DNA from 4 places in the Sphingomonas sp. ABOLG genome. Region 1 is predicted to be linked to each of the others. Evidence: predicted binding sites of a transcription regulator. Region 1 holds the regulator's gene; each other region holds the start of a gene.
The links. Region 1 encodes LexA, which represses DNA repair genes until DNA is damaged. Its sites were predicted from a motif close to GTTCCNCNCTTGTTCT; they were not measured.
Positions count from the first base shown of each region.

Region 1 (4,212 bases):
CCGCTATGGCTGCCGGTGGCGCTGGGCGGCGGGGTGGCGGCGTGGTTCGTCCTTCCCAATAGCAGCGCGTGGCGCGCCGCGTTGCTGGGCGCCGCCGCGCTCGCCCTCCTCGCGCTTGCGGCATCCTCCGCCGGTAGTCGCGCTGCCCGGGTGGCGGCGATCGGCAGCATTGCTTTCGCGGCCGGGCTCGCGCTGGTGTGGCTGCGGGCGGAAACGGCGGCCGCGCCCGTCCTTGCGCGTCCCGCGATCGCGACTTTCACTGGGCGGGTGGAGGCAATGAACGCATTGCCGGCGCGGGGCCTAGTGCGGCTGCGGCTCGGCGATCTTGAGTGGCTTGATCGCAGGCCGCCGCGTGCGCCCCTCCACGTGCGCGTCAACGTAGCAGAGCAGGACGTGCCGGCCGGGCTGCTGCCTGGGACGCGGATCAGCCTGCGCGCGCGGTTGATGCCGCCTCCGCCGCCGGCGGTGCCGGGCGCCTATGATTTCGCGCGCGTGGCATGGTTCAGCGGGATTGGTGCCACCGGGCGGGCGCTCGGCTCACCCGAGATCCTGGCGGGTGCGGTCGCTGGAGAGCCGTTCCGCGCGCGCCTGTCCCGCCACATCCAGCACAATTTGGAGGGAAGTGCCGGCGGCATCGCCGCCGCGCTGGCGACCGGCGATACCGGGGGGATCGAGGAACCGGATCACGAGGCGATGCGCCGCTCCGGCCTTGCGCATCTTCTGTCGGTCAGTGGACTCCATATCACCGCGGTCGTCGGCCTGACGATGCTGCTCGCCGCACGACTGCTCGCGCTCAACATGCGGCTCGCGCTCACCGGTCGGGTTCCGCTGATCGCAGCGGCGACCGCTGCCGTGACCGCGCTCGGCTATACCTGGCTGACCGGGAGCGAGGTGCCCACGATCCGCAGTTGCATCGCCGCCTTGCTGGTGCTCGCCGCCATGGCGATGGGGCGAGAGGCGCTGACCTTGCGGCTGGTGGCGACCGGCGCACTCGTCGTGCTGCTGCTCTGGCCGGCGTCCCTGGCGGGGCCCAGCTTCCAGCTCTCCTTCGCCGCCGTCACTGCGATCATCGCGCTGGCTGAGCATCCGGCGGTCCGCCGCTGGTTCGCGCCGCGCGAGGAATCATGGGGCCGCCGCCTCCTGCGCAATGGCGGCTCGTTGCTGCTGACCGGCGCGATCGTCGAAGTCGCGTTGATGCCGATCGCCGTCTTCCACTTCCACAAGGCCGGCATCTATGGCGCGCTGGCCAATATCGTCGCCATCCCGCTGACCACCTTTGTCGTGATGCCGCTGGAGGCATTGGCGCTGCTGTTCGATACGACGGGGCTCGGCGCGCCCTTCTGGTGGCTGACGGGGCAGGGGTTATCGCTATTGTTGTGGATCGCCCGGACGACGGCGGCGGCGCCTGGGGCGGTCGCGGCACTGCCAGCGATGCCGGCGGGCGCCTTCGCGTTGATGGTCGGCGGCGGGCTGTGGCTGGCGCTCTGGCGGACGCGCTGGCGGCGGATCGGCTTGATCCCGGTCGCGGTCGGCGCGCTTTGGGCGCTCGCGACACCGCCCTCCGACCTTCTGGTAACCGGCGACGGACGGCATCTCGGCGTGCGGCTGCCCGATGGGCGCGTAGCGCTGCTGCGCGATCGGGCGGGCGATTATGCGCGTGACATGCTGGCGGAAAATGGCGGATCTGACGCCGAACCGGTGCTCTTGTCCGATCAGGGCGCGGCGCGCTGTTCGCGCGATCTATGCCGCGTCGATCTGCCGGTCGGCGACCGCACATGGCGCGTGCTGGCGACGCGCAGCGCCTATCTGGTTCCCGTCGGCGCGCTGATCCAGGCATGCCGCAATGCCGATATCGTGGTCAGCGAACGCCGCCTGCCGCGTCGCTGTACGCCGCGATGGCTGCGCCTCGATCGTGAGATGCTCGCGCGAACCGGCGGGGTGGCGATTTCGCTCTCTACCGGGCGCGTCGATACCGTGATCCGCCCCGGCGATGCTCACCCCTGGGTGCTCGCCGGGATGCCAATCCTGCCGGGCCGCTCAACGAACCGCTGGCGCAAGGATGAACAACCGACGTTTCGCCCGGAGAAAGCGTTCAGCCCGCTGCCGGCGGGCCTGCGCCCGGCCAATCAGGAATAACGCCGCAGAATCCCGGCCAACTTGCCCTGCACCCGCACCTGCGCTGGCGCATAACGCTGCGGATCATAGGAGCGGTTCGCCGGGTCGAGCCGGATCATCGTGCCTTCGCGCCGAAAATATTTCAGCGTCGCCTCGCTGTCCTCGATCAGCGCGACCACGATCTCGCCATCGCGCGCCACATCCTGCTTGCGGATCAAGGCGAAGTCGCCGTCGAGGATGCCCGCCTCGACCATCGAGTCGCCGGCAACCTCAAGTGCGAAATGCTCACCCGAGCCCAAAAGCGCCGCCGGCACCGGCAGGCTGGTGGAGCCTTCGAGCGCCTCGATCGGGGCGCCGGCCGCGATCCGCCCGTGCAGCGGCACTTCGACGACGTCGTTGGCCGGTTCCGGCAATGTAGGCGCCGGCGTGGATGAACGGACCGCCTCGCGGCTTTCCGGACGGTCGGGCACCTTCAGCACTTCCAGCGCGCGGGCGCGGTTGGGCAAGCGACGCAGAAAGCCACGCTCTTCCAGCGCAGAAATGAGGCGGTGGACCCCGGACTTCGATTTCAGGTCCAGCGCATCCTTCATCTCTTCGAACGAAGGGGAGACGCCGGTTTCGGCCAGTCGATCATTGATGAAACAGATCAACTCGTGCTGCTTTTTGGTGAGCATGCATCATCTCCGCGGCGAACAGACTGGGAACCTTTAAGGAACGTAAACCGACGCGTCAAGCAATCACGAGGATTTCTGCCGAGTCGCCCATCGCCGCAGCAGGAGCATGTGGTTGACGAACGACGAGGCAGCCTGCCCGTGCCAACGTTCGTAGCATGGAACTGTCCTGGATCGTAGCAACATAGGCCCGTCCATCGCGCAACTCTGCGCGTAGATAATCAGTGCGCGGGCCATTGGCCGGCAACGCTTCGCCAAGGATGCCGGTGGTCGTTTGTGGCAGGGGCTGCGCCGCCCCGGCAAGCGCCGCGACCATCGGCTTCACGAACAGCAAGCCGGTGACAAAGGCGGAGACGGGGTTTCCCGGTAGCCCCAGCACGGCCATGTCGCCGCGCCACCCCGCCATCAGCGGCTTGCCGGGGCGAAGCGCGATGCGCCAGAAATCGATCGCGGCGCCCGCCGCCTGCAGCGCAGGACGAACCAGGTCGTGATCCCCAACCGAGGCGCCACCGGTGGTGACGAGGACGTCGGCCGCCACATGGCGGAACGTGTCGGTCAGCGGTTCCAACCGGTCAGGGAGGATGCCGAGGTCGATGATCTCCACCGGAAGATCCGCGAGCAGCGCCCGTAGCAGCAGGCGGTTCGATTCCGGTAGTCGGCCGGGCTCGACGGCCCGTCCGGGTTCGACCAGTTCATCGCCCGTCGCGGCGATCGCCACACGAACCCGGCGCCGGACGGTGACGTCGCCCAGCCCCCCGGTGGCCGCCACCGCCAGGCGCGCCGGCGTCAGCCGTTCGCCGGCCGCGACCAGCGTATCGCCGTTCGCAAAATCGAGCCCGCGTCGCCGGATGTTGGCGCCCTCGCGTGCCGGTCCTTCGCCATCGAGCCATAAGGTATCGCCGTCGTGACGGGCCTCTTCCTGCACCATCACCGTGTCGGCGCCCTCGGGCACGGCGGCGCCAGTGAAGATCCGGGTCGCCTGGCCCGCCTTCACGGCACCTGCAAATGGCCGTCCGGCGGCGCTCTCGCCGATCACTCGCATCGGGCCCGGCAGGTCACTGAACCGCACGGCATAGCCGTCCATCGCCGACAGGTCGCGCTCGGGCTGGGTACGGCACGCGATCAACGGGACCGCCACCCAGCGTCCGATCGCGTCCGCCAGCGGCAGCGTTTCGGTCGACAGCGCGGGCGCCGCAGCCAACAGGCGCGCCTGCGCCTCTGCGACAGGAAGCAATTCGCTCATGATCCGGCGAGTGACAGATTCATGCTGTCGGCAACACCCATAATAATCGCGGCGCGGCCCTGAGGGTCAGGCGACGAAATCGCCCGACTTGCCGCCGGTTTTCTTCAGCAGGCGGATGTTGCCGATCGTCATCCGCTTATCGAGTGCCTTGGCCATGTCATAGACGGTCAGCAGCGCCGTGGA
Region 1 is NZ_QQWW01000013.1:77,886-82,097, reverse strand. Features, by position in the region: gene CA236_RS14580 (ComEC/Rec2 family competence protein) at 1-2,136, shown strand, start outside; gene lexA (transcriptional repressor LexA) at 2,127-2,789, opposite strand; gene CA236_RS14570 (molybdopterin molybdotransferase MoeA) at 2,845-4,029, opposite strand; gene moaC (cyclic pyranopterin monophosphate synthase MoaC) at 4,096-4,212, opposite strand, start outside.

Region 2 (4,212 bases), on a different contig from region 1:
GGGCACCGGGCGAAGGCCATAAGCCCCCATGCCGATCGCGACGCCGATGATGCCGATCTCGGTGATCGGCGTGTCGAACACGCGCGTCTTGCCATATTTCGCCTGCAGGCCGGCCGTCGCGCGGAACACGCCGCCGAAATAGCCCACGTCCTCGCCCATCACCACGACGTCGGGGTCGCGCGCCATCAACACGTCCATGGCGGAATTGATCGCCTGGATCATGTTCATGCGCTGGGTGGCGCCGGCGGCGTCGGTCTCCACCGCCGTATTTTCCGCGTTCGTCTCGATCACGTCACTCACCAGGCCAACTCCGTCATCCCAGCGCAGGCGGGGATCCATAAACGCATCATGTCGAAAGAGCCGCCGGGGGCGCGGCCAGTGCTGTTCGCCGTCCGCGCGGCGGCACTCACCGTCGCAGCGCTCACTTCTTGCGCGCCCACGGTCGCCCGCTTTCCTCTTCCTCGGCGATCATCTGCGCCTGCTGTTCGCGCAGATGCCACGGCATCTCCTCGAACACGCCGTCGAACAGCGTGTCGAGCGGCTGGTGCAGGCCATGGCCCAGGATGCCGTTCTTCTCGGCTTCCTTCTGCGCGGCCTTCACCTCGTCGGCGACTTCCTTGTCCATCGTCGCCTGGCGCTCCTCGTCCCATTCGCCGATGGTGATCAGATGATCCTTCAGCCGGCGGATCGGGTCGCCCAGCGGCCATGCGGTCGGCTCGCCCGCGCTGCGATATTGCGACGGGTCATCCGACGTGGAATGCCCTTCGGCGCGATAGGTGAAATGCTCGATCAGCGTGGGGCCCTGGTTGGTCCGCGCACGCTCCGCCGCCCACTGCGTGGCGGCATAGACCGCCAGCGCGTCATTGCCGTCGACCCGCAGGCCAGCGATGCCATAGCCAACCGCGCGCGCGGCAAAGGTCGTCGCCTCCGCGCCGGCAAAGCCGGAAAAGCTCGAAATCGCCCATTGGTTGTTGACGACGTTGAAGATCACCGGTGCGCGATAGACGGTGGCAAAGGTCAACGCGGAGTGGAAGTCGCCCTCCGCCGTCGATCCCTCGCCGCACCAGGTGGCGGCAATGCGCGTGTCGCCCTTCGATGCCGACGCCATCGCCCAGCCCACCGCCTGCGGGTATTGCGTCGTCAGGTTGCCGGAGATCGAGAAGAAGCTGAAGCGCTTCTCCGAATACATGATCGGCAGCTGCTTGCCCTGCAGCTTGTCGCCCGCATTCGAATAGATCTGGTTCATCATGTCGACCAGCGGGCACCCGCGCGCGATCAGCAGACCCTGCTGGCGATAGGACGGAAAGCACATGTCGTCGGCGTCGAGCGCATAGGCCTGCGGCACGGCCACCGCCTCCTCGCCCAGCGACTTCATGTAGAAGCTCGTCTTGCCCTGCCGCTGCGCGCGGAACATGCGTTCGTCGAACGCGCGCACCGTCGCCATATGGCGCAGCATGCGGCGCAGCGTATCGGGCGACAGCTTGGGATCCCACGGGCCGACCGCGCGATTGTCGTCATCGAGCACGCGGACCATCGTATAGACGAGGTCGGTGAACCCGCGGGCGTCCTCGGCAGTGTCCGGGCGGCGCACCGATCCCGCGGCGGGGATCTCCACATCCGAAAAATCGACCGTGTCGCCGGGGCGGAACTTGGGCTCGGGCACATGCAGCGCGAGCGGGGGCAGATTGCTGCGGGCGGCGTCCGCCATAGTTTCTCCGGTTACTTGTTGCACCGGACAACGCGCCGGTGAGCAGATCGAATCCTTGTTATAAAATTTCAACGCACAGCGCCAGCGTCTGCGATGCAAGGAAATGTGACACGACCTTTTCGTCCGCCGAAACCGCCATGGATCATGGTTTCGAGTCGCACGATTGACTCCGCCGGTTGTAGGAACAAAAGAGGAACGTGAGTTTTGAGTGAGTCGTGCCCGTGCCATCCCCTGCCACCATTGCCGAGCTGAGAGAAACGCTCCGCGCCATTGAGGGCGACGGCCATCGCCGGCGCGAGACGCTGCCCTTCGGCGTGGCGGATATGGATTCGCGGCTCGCCGACGGCGGGCTGCGGCTCGATGGGCTGCACGAGGTCGCGGCGAAGGGCGCCGACATGTGCGATGATTCGGCCGCCACCTTGTTCATGGCGGGGATTGCCGCGCGCGCCTGGGGTCCGATCCTGTGGGTCGTGCGCCGGCGCGATCTGTTCGCCCCCGGCCTCTACCAGGCGGGCCTCTCCCCCGAACGCGTCCTTTATGCCGAGGCGCGCGACGATGCCGAAGTGCTCGCGCTGATGGAGGAAGGGCTGCGCCACCGCGGTCTTGGCGCGGTGATCGGCGAGGTGAAGCGCGCTGCCATGCCTGCCACCCGCCGGCTGCAACTCGCCGCCGAAGGGGGCCGCACGATCGCGCTCCTCCTGCGCCGCCATGCGCGCGAGGATGCCGATCCGCTGGCCCCGCCCTCCGCGGCGCTCACCCGCTGGCGGATCGCTTCCGCCCCCTCCGTTCCCCTGCGCTGCGGCAGCATGGGCCGCCCGCGCTGGGCCGTCTCGCTGGTGCGGCAACGCGGCGGCGACCCTTTCGACACTTTGCTGGAGGCCTGCGATGACACGGGTCGTCTCGCTCTACCTGCCGCACTGGGCGATCGATCGCGTGCGCCGGGCCGAGCGTCGCCGCGCACCAACGCCGCGGCCTGAACCGGGCAATTCGCTCGATTCAGGGCCGCTCGATCTCGCGCCGCTGACGGCGGCGGTGGCCGAGGAACAGGTGCTGCAATGCGACGCGCCGAAGAACACCGGCTGGCGCCCCGGCGCGCGCTGGGCGCGCAGCGATGCGTCTGCGCCTGTTGAGAAGCGCTGGTCGCAATCGACGCGCGCCGATGTCGCACGCCAGGTGGAGGCGATGCCCGCGCATCAGCGCCCGCCAATGCGCGAAATGGGCCGCCGCAGCGAGGCCGCCGACCATCCCTTCCGCGCCATGCCGCCGGACGAAGGCGCGCGCCCCGTGCCCACGACGCTACCCGTGCGTCCCGATCCGGAGGACGTGCCCAACACCCGCTGGCGCGGCTTTGACGGCCTCGATCCCAATGCCGACGACCGCGCCGCCGCCGCGCTCGCGCGGTGGAACGCCATGCCCGCGGTGCGCGGTCCCGGCGAAGGCCCCCACCCCGACAAATACGCCCGCTGCGGCTCCAATGATGCCGGCGCGCGGGTCCCCGGCGTCGCGCCCTTTTTCGACACCGGCCGCACCCTCGCCAACACCGTCGCCCGCGCCAGCAATCTCCAACATCCCGCCCCCAAACCTCACAAGCGCAATGTTCGAGAACTTCCGCCGCCCTTGATCACCGTCCACAAGATCGGCAGCCGCATCGAAATCGCCGCCGCCTCACCCGAGGCACGCGCGCTCGGCCTCACGCCAGGCATGGCGCTGACCCAGGCGCGCGCCGCCGTGCCCGACATTGACGTGCGCGACGCGGATGCCGCCGGCGACCTCGCCGATCTGCACCGCCTCGCCACTGCGCTCGCCCGCCGCTGGTGCCCGGTCGTTGCGCTCTCGGGCGAAGACGGCCTGTTCCTCGAGATCAGCGGCACCGCCCACCTCCACGGCGGCGAGGAAGCGATGGCGCGCCGCCTGCTGCGCCTGCTCGCCCGGCTCGGCATCACCGCGCAGCTGGCGATCGCCGACACCGCGGGCGCCGCCTGGGCCTTCGCCCGTCAGGCTGCGCCCGCTGCGATCATCCCCCCCGGCGCGCATGTCGCCGCGCTCGTCCCGCTGCCGGTCACCGCGCTTCGCCTCGCCGATGGCGCGCGCGAATTGCTCGCCCGGCTCGGCGTGGAGACGATCGGCGAGCTCATGGCGATGCCCCGCGCCCCGCTCGTCCGCCGCTTCGGCAAGACGATCGCGCAGCGGCTCGACCAGGCGACCGGCGCCCTGCCAGAACCGCTCGATCCGATCATCCCGGTGCAGCCGATCGCCGTCACCCGCCGCTTCGCCGAACCGATCGCCACCGCCGATGCGATCAGCCATTGGCTCGCCGGCCTCGTCGATGATCTGGCGGCAGCGCTGGCCAAGGCAGGGGTCGGCGCGCGCGCGCTCGCCTTCATCGCCGCGCGTGTCGATTCGACCGATCAGGTGATCCGCATCGGTCTCGCGCGCGCCAGCCGCGAACCGTCGCACCTGCTGCGTCTCATCGCCCGCCGGATCGAGGAGATCGACGTTGGCTA
Region 2 is NZ_QQWW01000010.1:26,329-30,540, reverse strand. Features, by position in the region: gene CA236_RS12540 (alpha-ketoacid dehydrogenase subunit beta) at 1-228, opposite strand, end outside; gene CA236_RS12535 (3-methyl-2-oxobutanoate dehydrogenase (2-methylpropanoyl-transferring) subunit alpha) at 422-1,708, opposite strand; gene CA236_RS12530 (protein ImuA) at 1,930-2,685, shown strand; gene CA236_RS12525 (DNA polymerase Y family protein) at 2,594-4,212, shown strand, end outside.
Region 2: CA236_RS12530 (protein ImuA) is a predicted target of LexA. The motif match lies at 1,890-1,905, and genes of this name have one in related genera.

Region 3 (4,212 bases), on a different contig from region 1:
CGTTGTGCACCGTCAGCTTCTTGCCCGAGCCCTTGCGGCGCTTGGCCGGCAGGGGGACCTCGCGGGTGCCGTTGAGGTAATCGGCGGTGACGCTGCCCTTGGACTTGAGGAGCTGCTTGAGCGTGCCCTGAGCGACGATCTGCCCGCCGTGGACGCCGGCGCCGGGGCCCATGTCGATCACGTAATCGGCGGTGCGGATCGCATCCTCGTCATGCTCGACGACGAGGACGGTGTTGCCGAGATCGCGCAGGCGGCGGAGCGTGGCGAGCAGCATGTCGTTGTCGCGCTGATGCAGGCCGATCGAGGGCTCGTCGAGGACGTAGAGGACGCCCGAGAGGCCGCTGCCAATCTGCGAGGCGAGGCGGATGCGCTGGCTCTCGCCGCCCGACAGGGTGCCGGAGGTGCGATCGAGGTTGAGATAGTCGAGGCCAACGTTGTTGAGGAAGCCGAGCCGCTCGACGATCTCCTTCAGAATGCGCTCCGCGATGGCGCGCTGCTGGTCGTTCAGGTGATTGGGCAGGTCGGTGAAGAAGGCGAGTGCGTCGACCACCGAGAGGTGGGTCGCGTGGCTGATGTCCTGCATCGCGACCTTCACCGCCAGCGCCTCGGGCTTCAGGCGGGCGCCGTGGCAGACCTCGCACGGCTGGGACGACTGGTACTTGCCGAGCTCCTCCTTCATCCACGCGCTCTCCGTCTGGAGCATGCGGCGATTGAGGTTGCCAATGACCCCCTCGAACGGCTTGCTGACGTCGTAGCTCTTCTTGCCGTCGATGAAGGTGAGGGTGACCGCCTTGCCCTTGGTGCCCTGGAGGATGATGTTCCGCACCTCCTCCGGAAGGTCGGCCCAGGGGGTGTCGAGGCTGAAATCATAGGCGCGGGCGAGGGAGCCGAGCACCTGCATGTAATAGGGTGAGGGCGGGTTGGACTTCGCCCAGGGGACGACGGCGCCCTTCTTGATGGTGAGCGCGTGGTTGGGGACGACGAGATCCTCGTCGAAGATCAGCTTTTCGCCGAGGCCGTCGCACGCCGGGCAGGCGCCCTGGGGGGCGTTGAAGGAGAAGAGGCGCGGCTCGATCTCGGCGATGGTGAAGCCGCTGACCGGGCAAGCGAACTTCTCGGAGAAGACGATGCGGTTGGCGGGCACACCGGCGTTCTTCATCGCGCCGCCGGACGCGGCCTCGTCCTCGCGCCCCGGCACGACGCCGTCGGCGAGGTCGACATAGGCGAGGCCATCGGCGAGCTTCAGCGCGGTCTCGAAACTGTCGGCGAGGCGGGTGGCGATGTCCGCGTTCACCGCGAGGCGATCGACCACGACCTCGATGTCATGCTTGTACTTCTTGTCGAGCGCGGGCGCGTCCTCGATCTCGTGAATCTCGCCGTCGATGCGCACGCGGGTGAAACCGGCCTTCTGCCACTCGGCCATTTCCTTGCGATACTCACCCTTGCGGCCGCGCACGACGGGGGCGAGGAGGTAGAGCCGCGTGCCTTCGGGCAGCGCCATGACCCGGTCGACCATCTGGCTGACGGTCTGCGCCGCGATCGGCTCCCCGGTGACGGGCGAATAGGGGATGCCGACACGCGCCCAGAGGAGGCGCATGTAATCGTAGATCTCCGTCACCGTCGCGACGGTGGAGCGCGGATTGCGGCTGGTGGTCTTCTGCTCGATCGAGATGGCGGGCGAGAGCCCCTCGATATGATCGACGTCCGGCTTCTGCATCAGTTCGAGGAACTGGCGCGCGTAGGCCGACAGGGACTCGACGTAGCGGCGCTGACCCTCGGCATAGATAGTGTCGAACGCGAGGCTCGACTTGCCCGAGCCGGAGAGGCCGGTGATCACCGTCAGCGTATCCCGGGGGATATCGACGCTTACGTCCTTGAGATTGTGCTCGCGCGCGCCGCGGACGGAGATGTGAGTCAGCATGCGTTTAGTTCTACTTCCGTTCCGGTCGGGAGGATAGACCGGAGATGTAGGAAGCGGGGGCGGGGGATGCCAGCGGCGGACGGAAAGGTATCTTTTGCCCGTGCGGGTAGGGCTCCTGTCATTCGTCAGCCGCTGTGCTGAGCCTCAACACCCGCCAAGGCTGAACGACGAACCGGCTCGTGGCACAAAAAAAGAGGGGCCGGCATGGCCGACCCCTCCAAAAGTGCAATCTGATCGATGGATCAGAAGCGTGCGCGGAAGCCCGCGTAGAAGAAGCGGCCGCGGTTGTCGTAGATACCCGAGCCGGTGGTGATGCCGGTCAGACCGTACGGCGGCTTGACGTCGCCAACGTTGTTGACGCCGAAGTCGAGCGTGAAATTGTCTTCCACGTCGACGCCGAAGCGGATGTCGTTGTACACAACCGACGGATACTTGCGGATCGTCGCATAGTCCGGGTTCTGCGGCGGCTGACCGTTCACGCTGTTATAGTCTTCGAAGGTGTTCAGATACATGCCGTCGATCCAGCGGATCGTGTGGCCGAGCGTGAACTTGCCGAAGCGCAGGTCGGTGAACGCGATCACCTGATCCTTCGGATAGCTGAGCTCGCTCGTCAGAACGTTCTTGAATTCCGGACGCGACGGATCGGTGAACTGGTCGAGCTGGATCAGGTGAGTCCAGACCGCCTTGAAGTTCGCCCGCATGAAGCCGAAGTCGCGGTTATACGCGAGCTGCGTGTCGATGCCGCGCGTCTTGAAGCGGGCATAGTTCTGCGGAAGATCCTGGAACGATCCCTCGATGACCCGGAACGCTTCTTCGCCGTTCGGACCACCATTGGCGCCAGCGCGGGTGAACAGATCGCAGAACTGGTTGTTCAGGTTCGGTGCGTCGTAGCACGCGTTCAAGGCCTGCTGGACCGTCGGCGACGTGATCACGTTGTTGACCGTGATGTCGTAGTAATCGACCGACAGCGACAGACCCGGCACGAAGCGCGGCGAGAAGACACCGCCCAGCGTCAGCGAGTTGGACGTTTCCGCCTCAAGCTGACGGTTGCCACCGCTCTGGATTTCCAGCGACGAGGTGTAGACGAAGTCATAACCTGCCGGACGACCGGCCGCCTCGCAATTCGCGGGGCGCGTTGCGGAACCAGTGTTGATGTTGCGCGCCGAGCACGGATCGTTCGGAGCAGCGGTGTAGTTCTGGCCGAGCGGCGAATACTGCTCACCCAGATACGGCGAACGCACCGAGCGCGAGTAACCACCACGCAGCAGCAGGTCGTCGACCGGGCGCCAGGTGGCATTGCCGTTCCACGCCACGACCGTGCCGACCGAACCGGTGTAGTCCGCGACGCGGGCCGCACCCGAGATCGTCAGTTCCTTGAACAGGAACACGTCCTTCAGAAGCGGGATCGACAATTCGCCGAACGCTTCCTTCACTTCGAACGCAGGCGAGCGGAAGCTCGGGATCGCGTTGTAGAAGTTGTAGCCCGCCTGGGTCAGCGGATCGAGGTCGTAGGTCAGCGTTTCGCGACGATATTCGCCGCCAACCGAGAAGCCGACCGGGCCACCGGGCAGTTCGAACAGCTGGCTGGAATCACCCGCGACGAAGCCGTTGACGACCAGCTGCGTTGCCTTGCCCGATGCTTCGGTCGGCGACAGGATGTAGTTGCGCGCGGCCTGGCTGACCGAGCCCTCGCCGAACGGATTGAGCGGGACGCAGGCGGCGATATCGGCCGCGAGCTGTGCCGGATTGCCACCCAGGTCGCTGCCGGCATAGGCGCCGTCGACCTGCGCACGGCAGACGATCTGACCAGCGGCGTTGCGCGTCGTGTCCAGCGCCAGCAGGTAACGCTGGGTGTTCACGTTGCCGACGATCAGATTGTTTTCGCGGTGCTCACCGTAGTTCACCGAAACTTCGTAGGTCCAGTCGTCGTTGAAATCGCCGCGGACACCACCGACGATGCGGAAGGTATCACGCTCGATCTGCTCGTCGCGGATGCCGAGGTCGAGCCAGTTGCGACGCAGGCTGAAACGATAGGTGCCGGCATCGACCTGGGCCAGCGCTGCTGCCTGGTTGGCGGCGGCGGACGCACCGCTGAATGCGGCGCCCGTGTTCGGGTTCACACCCGAAACGATCGAGTTGCGAAGCTGACCAGCGATCGTCGCGCGGGCAGCCGCGTTCAGATACGGGTTGTCGAGGCGGATGCCTTCACGGTTGACGGAGCCGGATCCCGCGTTCGAGTAGGACCGGTCGGTGAACCCTGCGATCGCCACGCCGTCGGAGAGCGTCTGGCC
Region 3 is NZ_QQWW01000007.1:165,693-169,904, forward strand. Features, by position in the region: gene uvrA (excinuclease ABC subunit UvrA) at 1-1,921, opposite strand, end outside; gene CA236_RS10520 (TonB-dependent receptor) at 2,164-4,212, opposite strand, start outside.
Region 3: uvrA (excinuclease ABC subunit UvrA) is a predicted target of LexA. The motif match lies at 1,929-1,944, and genes of this name have one in related genera.

Region 4 (4,212 bases), on a different contig from region 1:
AGCGCTGGTCGATCTCGAAGCTGGTCTTGAAGCAATCCTTCTCTTCCTGGCTGAGGAAGTCGAGGTGCTGCACGCTGCCGCCATGCTCGAGGATCGAGTTCCAGACGCTGTCCGCGTTCTTGCTCTTCTCGTTGAGCAGCTTCTCCAGATACGGGTTCTTCACCGCGAAGCTGCCGGACAGCGTCTTGTGGGTGTAGATGTTGGCCGGGATCGGCTCGATGCAGGCGGACGTGCCACCGCAGATGATCGAGATCGACGCGGTCGGCGCGATCGCCATCTTGCAGCTGAACCGCTCCATCACGCCCATGTCGGCCGCATCGGGGCAGGGGCCACGCTCGGCCGCCAGCGTCATCGATGCCTGGTTCACCTGCGCATTGATGTGCTTGAAGATGCGCAGGTTCCAGCTCTTCGCCATCGCGCCTTCCATCGGCAGGCCGCGTGCCTGGAGGAAGGAGTGGAAGCCCATGACGCCAAGGCCGACCGAGCGCTCACGCGCCGCGGAGTAAGCCGCACGCTCCATGCCCGGCTCATGCCGGTCGATATAATCCTGCAGCACATTGTCGAGGAAGCGCATCACGTCCTCGATGAACTGCTTGTCGTCCTTCCACTGGTCCCACGTCTCCAGGTTGAGTGAGGAGAGGCAGCAGACCGCGGTGCGATCATTGCCGAGATGGTCGCGGCCCGTCGGCAGCGTGATCTCGCTGCACAGGTTCGAGGTGGAGACCTTCAGGCCCAGGTCGCGGTGATGCTTGGGCATGTTCTTGTTCACGTGATCGGCGAACACGATGTACGGCTCGCCGGTCGCCAAGCGAGTCTCGACCAGCTTCTGGAACAGGCTGCGCGCATCGACCTTGCCGCGGACGGTGCCATCCTTGGGGGACTTCAGCTCCCATTCGCCGCCGTCGCGCACCGCTTCCATGAACGCGTCGGGGATCAGCACGCCGTGGTGCAGGTTCAGCGCCTTGCGGTTGAAATCGCCCGACGGCTTGCGGATCTCGAGGAACTCCTCGATCTCCGGGTGCGACACGTCGAGATAGCAGGCGGCCGAGCCGCGGCGCAGTGAACCCTGGCTGATCGCCAGCGTCAGGCTGTCCATCACGCGCACGAAGGGGATGATGCCGCTGGTCTTGCCGTTGAGGCCGACCGGCTCACCGATGCCGCGCACATTGCCCCAATAGGTGCCGATGCCGCCGCCGCGCGACGCGAGCCAGACATTCTCGTTCCAGGTGTCGACGATGCCGTTCAGGCTGTCGGGCACGGAATTGAGGTAGCAGCTGATCGGCAGCCCGCGCCCGGTGCCGCCGTTCGACAGCACGGGCGTCGCCGGCATGAACCACAGGCGGCTGATGTAATCGTAGATGCGCTGCGCATGCGCGGCATCATCGGCGTAGGCGCTCGCGACGCGCACGAAGAGATCCTGATAGGATTCGCCCGGCAACAGGTAGCGATCCTGCAGCGTGTCCTTGCCGAAATCGGTCAACAGCGCATCGCGCGAATGATCGACCTCGATCGGGTACGGCTTGCGCAACGCACCCTTGGTCGCGCTCGCTTCCGCTGCGCCCGTGCCCTCGGCACTTGCTACTAAGGTGTCGGTTGCCATGTTCGCCTCGTTCGCGTCTCTAAAATCCATCGCGGCCGTTCCCCCAGTTGAGCTCGTCCGAATCGGAGGCGAGCCATCATGCTACACCCGAACGCGCTTCACTAAGAACAAAAAGGGATCAATGTGGGTGCCTCGCCCGCATGTCCGTTCCCTTCAGCGGCAGAGCGGCCGCTATCTGTTCTACCAGCACTAGCGCCCGCCGTAGCAGTCTACCCCCACAGATTGTGGCAGAGCGCGCGAAGAGGCAAGGGGGAAGGTGGTCTCGAAGCGGCCATTTGAGTGCCGCTCCGTCGCCTCGCCATGCGGCGACGCGTGGACTTCCGCGGGGTTCGCGAATTGCAAGGCTGAAGGTCGCGAGGGAAAAATTTTCCCGGGCTTGTGGCGCGGCGCCGGACATGCGGCCGGGGCGGGTCTAACGCGCCGCTCGCGCTCCCGAGCAGCGCAGAACTGCGGCGCTCAGCCTGCCTTGCGCAGCGTGCGCGGCTGCGCCGGCGACAGGCGCTCCATGTCGAAATGGCGGGCGAATTCCAGCCCGGCGCGGCCCTCGTCGACCCAGCGGATCACGGCGGGGAACATCTCCTCCTCGACCAGCTCGATCCGCACCTCGGCGCCGACCGCCTCTTCCGGAAAGTCGACGCCGTCGATCATCACCCCGGTCGCCGACAGGTTGCGGATCCGCACCTCCCCGGTGTCGCCGCCGACCTCGAGCCGCGCCGATCGCAGCACGGTAGACCGCGCGGCGCGGCTGACGCGATGGCCAACCGCAAGCGCCGCGCCGTCCTGTTCGCGGAACAGCGCCAGCATCTCAGCGGCGCGGCCGGGGCGGCCATAGACGAAGCCCTGGATGTGGCTGCAGCCAAGGTCTCGGATCAGCGCGATCTCGTCCTGCTGCTCGACGCCCTCGGCGGTGGTTTCCATCCCCAGCGTCTCTGCCAGCGTCACGATCGCGCGGATGATCGCCGCGTTGCGATTACCGGCCTGGATCGCACCGCGCACGAAGCTCTGGTCGATCTTGATCTTGTCGAATGGCGCCTTCTTCAGATAGCCGAGCGAGGAATAGCCGGTGCCGAAATCGTCGAGCGCCAGGCGAACCCCGATCCCCTTCAGCGCCCGGAACATGTGGCTGGAGGAGGAATCGTCGGTCAGGAAGACGCTTTCGGTGATTTCCAGCTCCAGTCGGCTGGCGGCGAGACCGGCGGAGGCAATCGCGCTGGTGACGATCGCCGGCAGCGCGGGATTGGCGAACTGGATCGCCGAGACGTTGACGGCGATGCGGACCGGGTCGGGCCATTGCGCCGCTTCCGCGCAGGCGGTGCGCAGGACCCACTCGCCGATCGCCTCAATCATCCCGCATTCCTCCGCGATCGGGATGAAGTCGGCCGGGCTGACCGCGCCGCGGATCGGATGCACCCAACGCAGCAGCGCTTCATAGCCGACCACGCGCTCGCTGCTGGTCGAAACGACGGGCTGATAGACAAGGTGGAATTCGTCGTTGGCGAGCGCCTGGCGAAGGTCGTCCTCCAGCCGCTTGCGGTTCTGCGCGCCGGCCAGCATCTCCTCGCGGAAGAAGCGTGAAACGCCGCGGCCGTCCGCCTTGGCGGCGTAGAGCGCGAGGTCGGCATTGCGGATCAGCGTCTCGCTGTCATTGCCATGTTCGGGTGCGATCGCGATGCCGATCGAACAGCCGATCGACACGGACGAGCCGCCCAGGAAATAAGGCTGCGACAAGGCGGCGATGATCTGCTGTGCCAGCGTCCCCAGACGTTCGCGATTGCCCTCGCGCGGCAGGACGACCTGAAACTCGTCGCCGCCGAGGCGCCCGACGAGGCCCGCGTCCCCGACGCTCTGCTGCAGCCGATGGGCGACCTGTTTCAGCAGTTCGTCGCCCATCTGGTGGCCGAGCGTGTCGTTGACCGCCTTGAACCGGTCGAGATCGAGCAGCAGCAGCGCGTTGGTGCTGCGTGCGCCCGTGACCGGTGCCAGCGTCTGATCGAGCGACAGGCGCATCCGCTGGCGATTGGCGAGGCCGGTCAGGCTGTCGAACAGCGCGAGGCGCGTGATCTCCGCATCGGCACGACGCTTTTCGGTGAGGTCGGAGCCGAAGCCGATGAAGCCATGAAATCGGCCAAGATCGTCCAGCAGCGGCCGGCCGGAGATTGACCACCACCGGTCGCCGCCCGCCTCGAACGCGGGGCGCACCGAATAATCGGAGAAGCTGGTGCGCGCCGACAGGTGAAAGGTCAGCGTCCGCTCGGTATCCGCCATGGTCGAATCGACGCGGAAAACCTCCACCAGCCGCTGGCCCAGCGGCATGAAGCCAAGCGTCTGCAACTCGTTGACCAGCTTGCCGCTGAGGTGAACCAGGCAGCCATAACGGTCGGTCTGCCAGAACCAGCCCGTACTGTGGCTTTCATATTCCGCGATCAGCCGGACCGCGAGGACTCGGTCACGCTCCTCCTGCTCGCGCGTGCCCAGCGCCCGATGATCGCGCCGCGCCATGCGCAACACGCCGGCCAGCAACAAGGTGGCGAGCACGATCGCGGCGGCCGACGCTGCGCCCAGTCCCGCGTTCACCGGCACCAGCATCGCCAGCGTGAGCGCCAGGGCGAGCG
Region 4 is NZ_QQWW01000002.1:39,250-43,461, forward strand. Features, by position in the region: gene CA236_RS02215 (ribonucleoside-diphosphate reductase subunit alpha) at 1-1,630, opposite strand, end outside; gene CA236_RS02220 (EAL domain-containing protein) at 2,057-4,212, opposite strand, start outside.
Region 4: CA236_RS02215 (ribonucleoside-diphosphate reductase subunit alpha) is a predicted target of LexA. The motif match lies at 1,705-1,720, and genes of this name have one in related genera.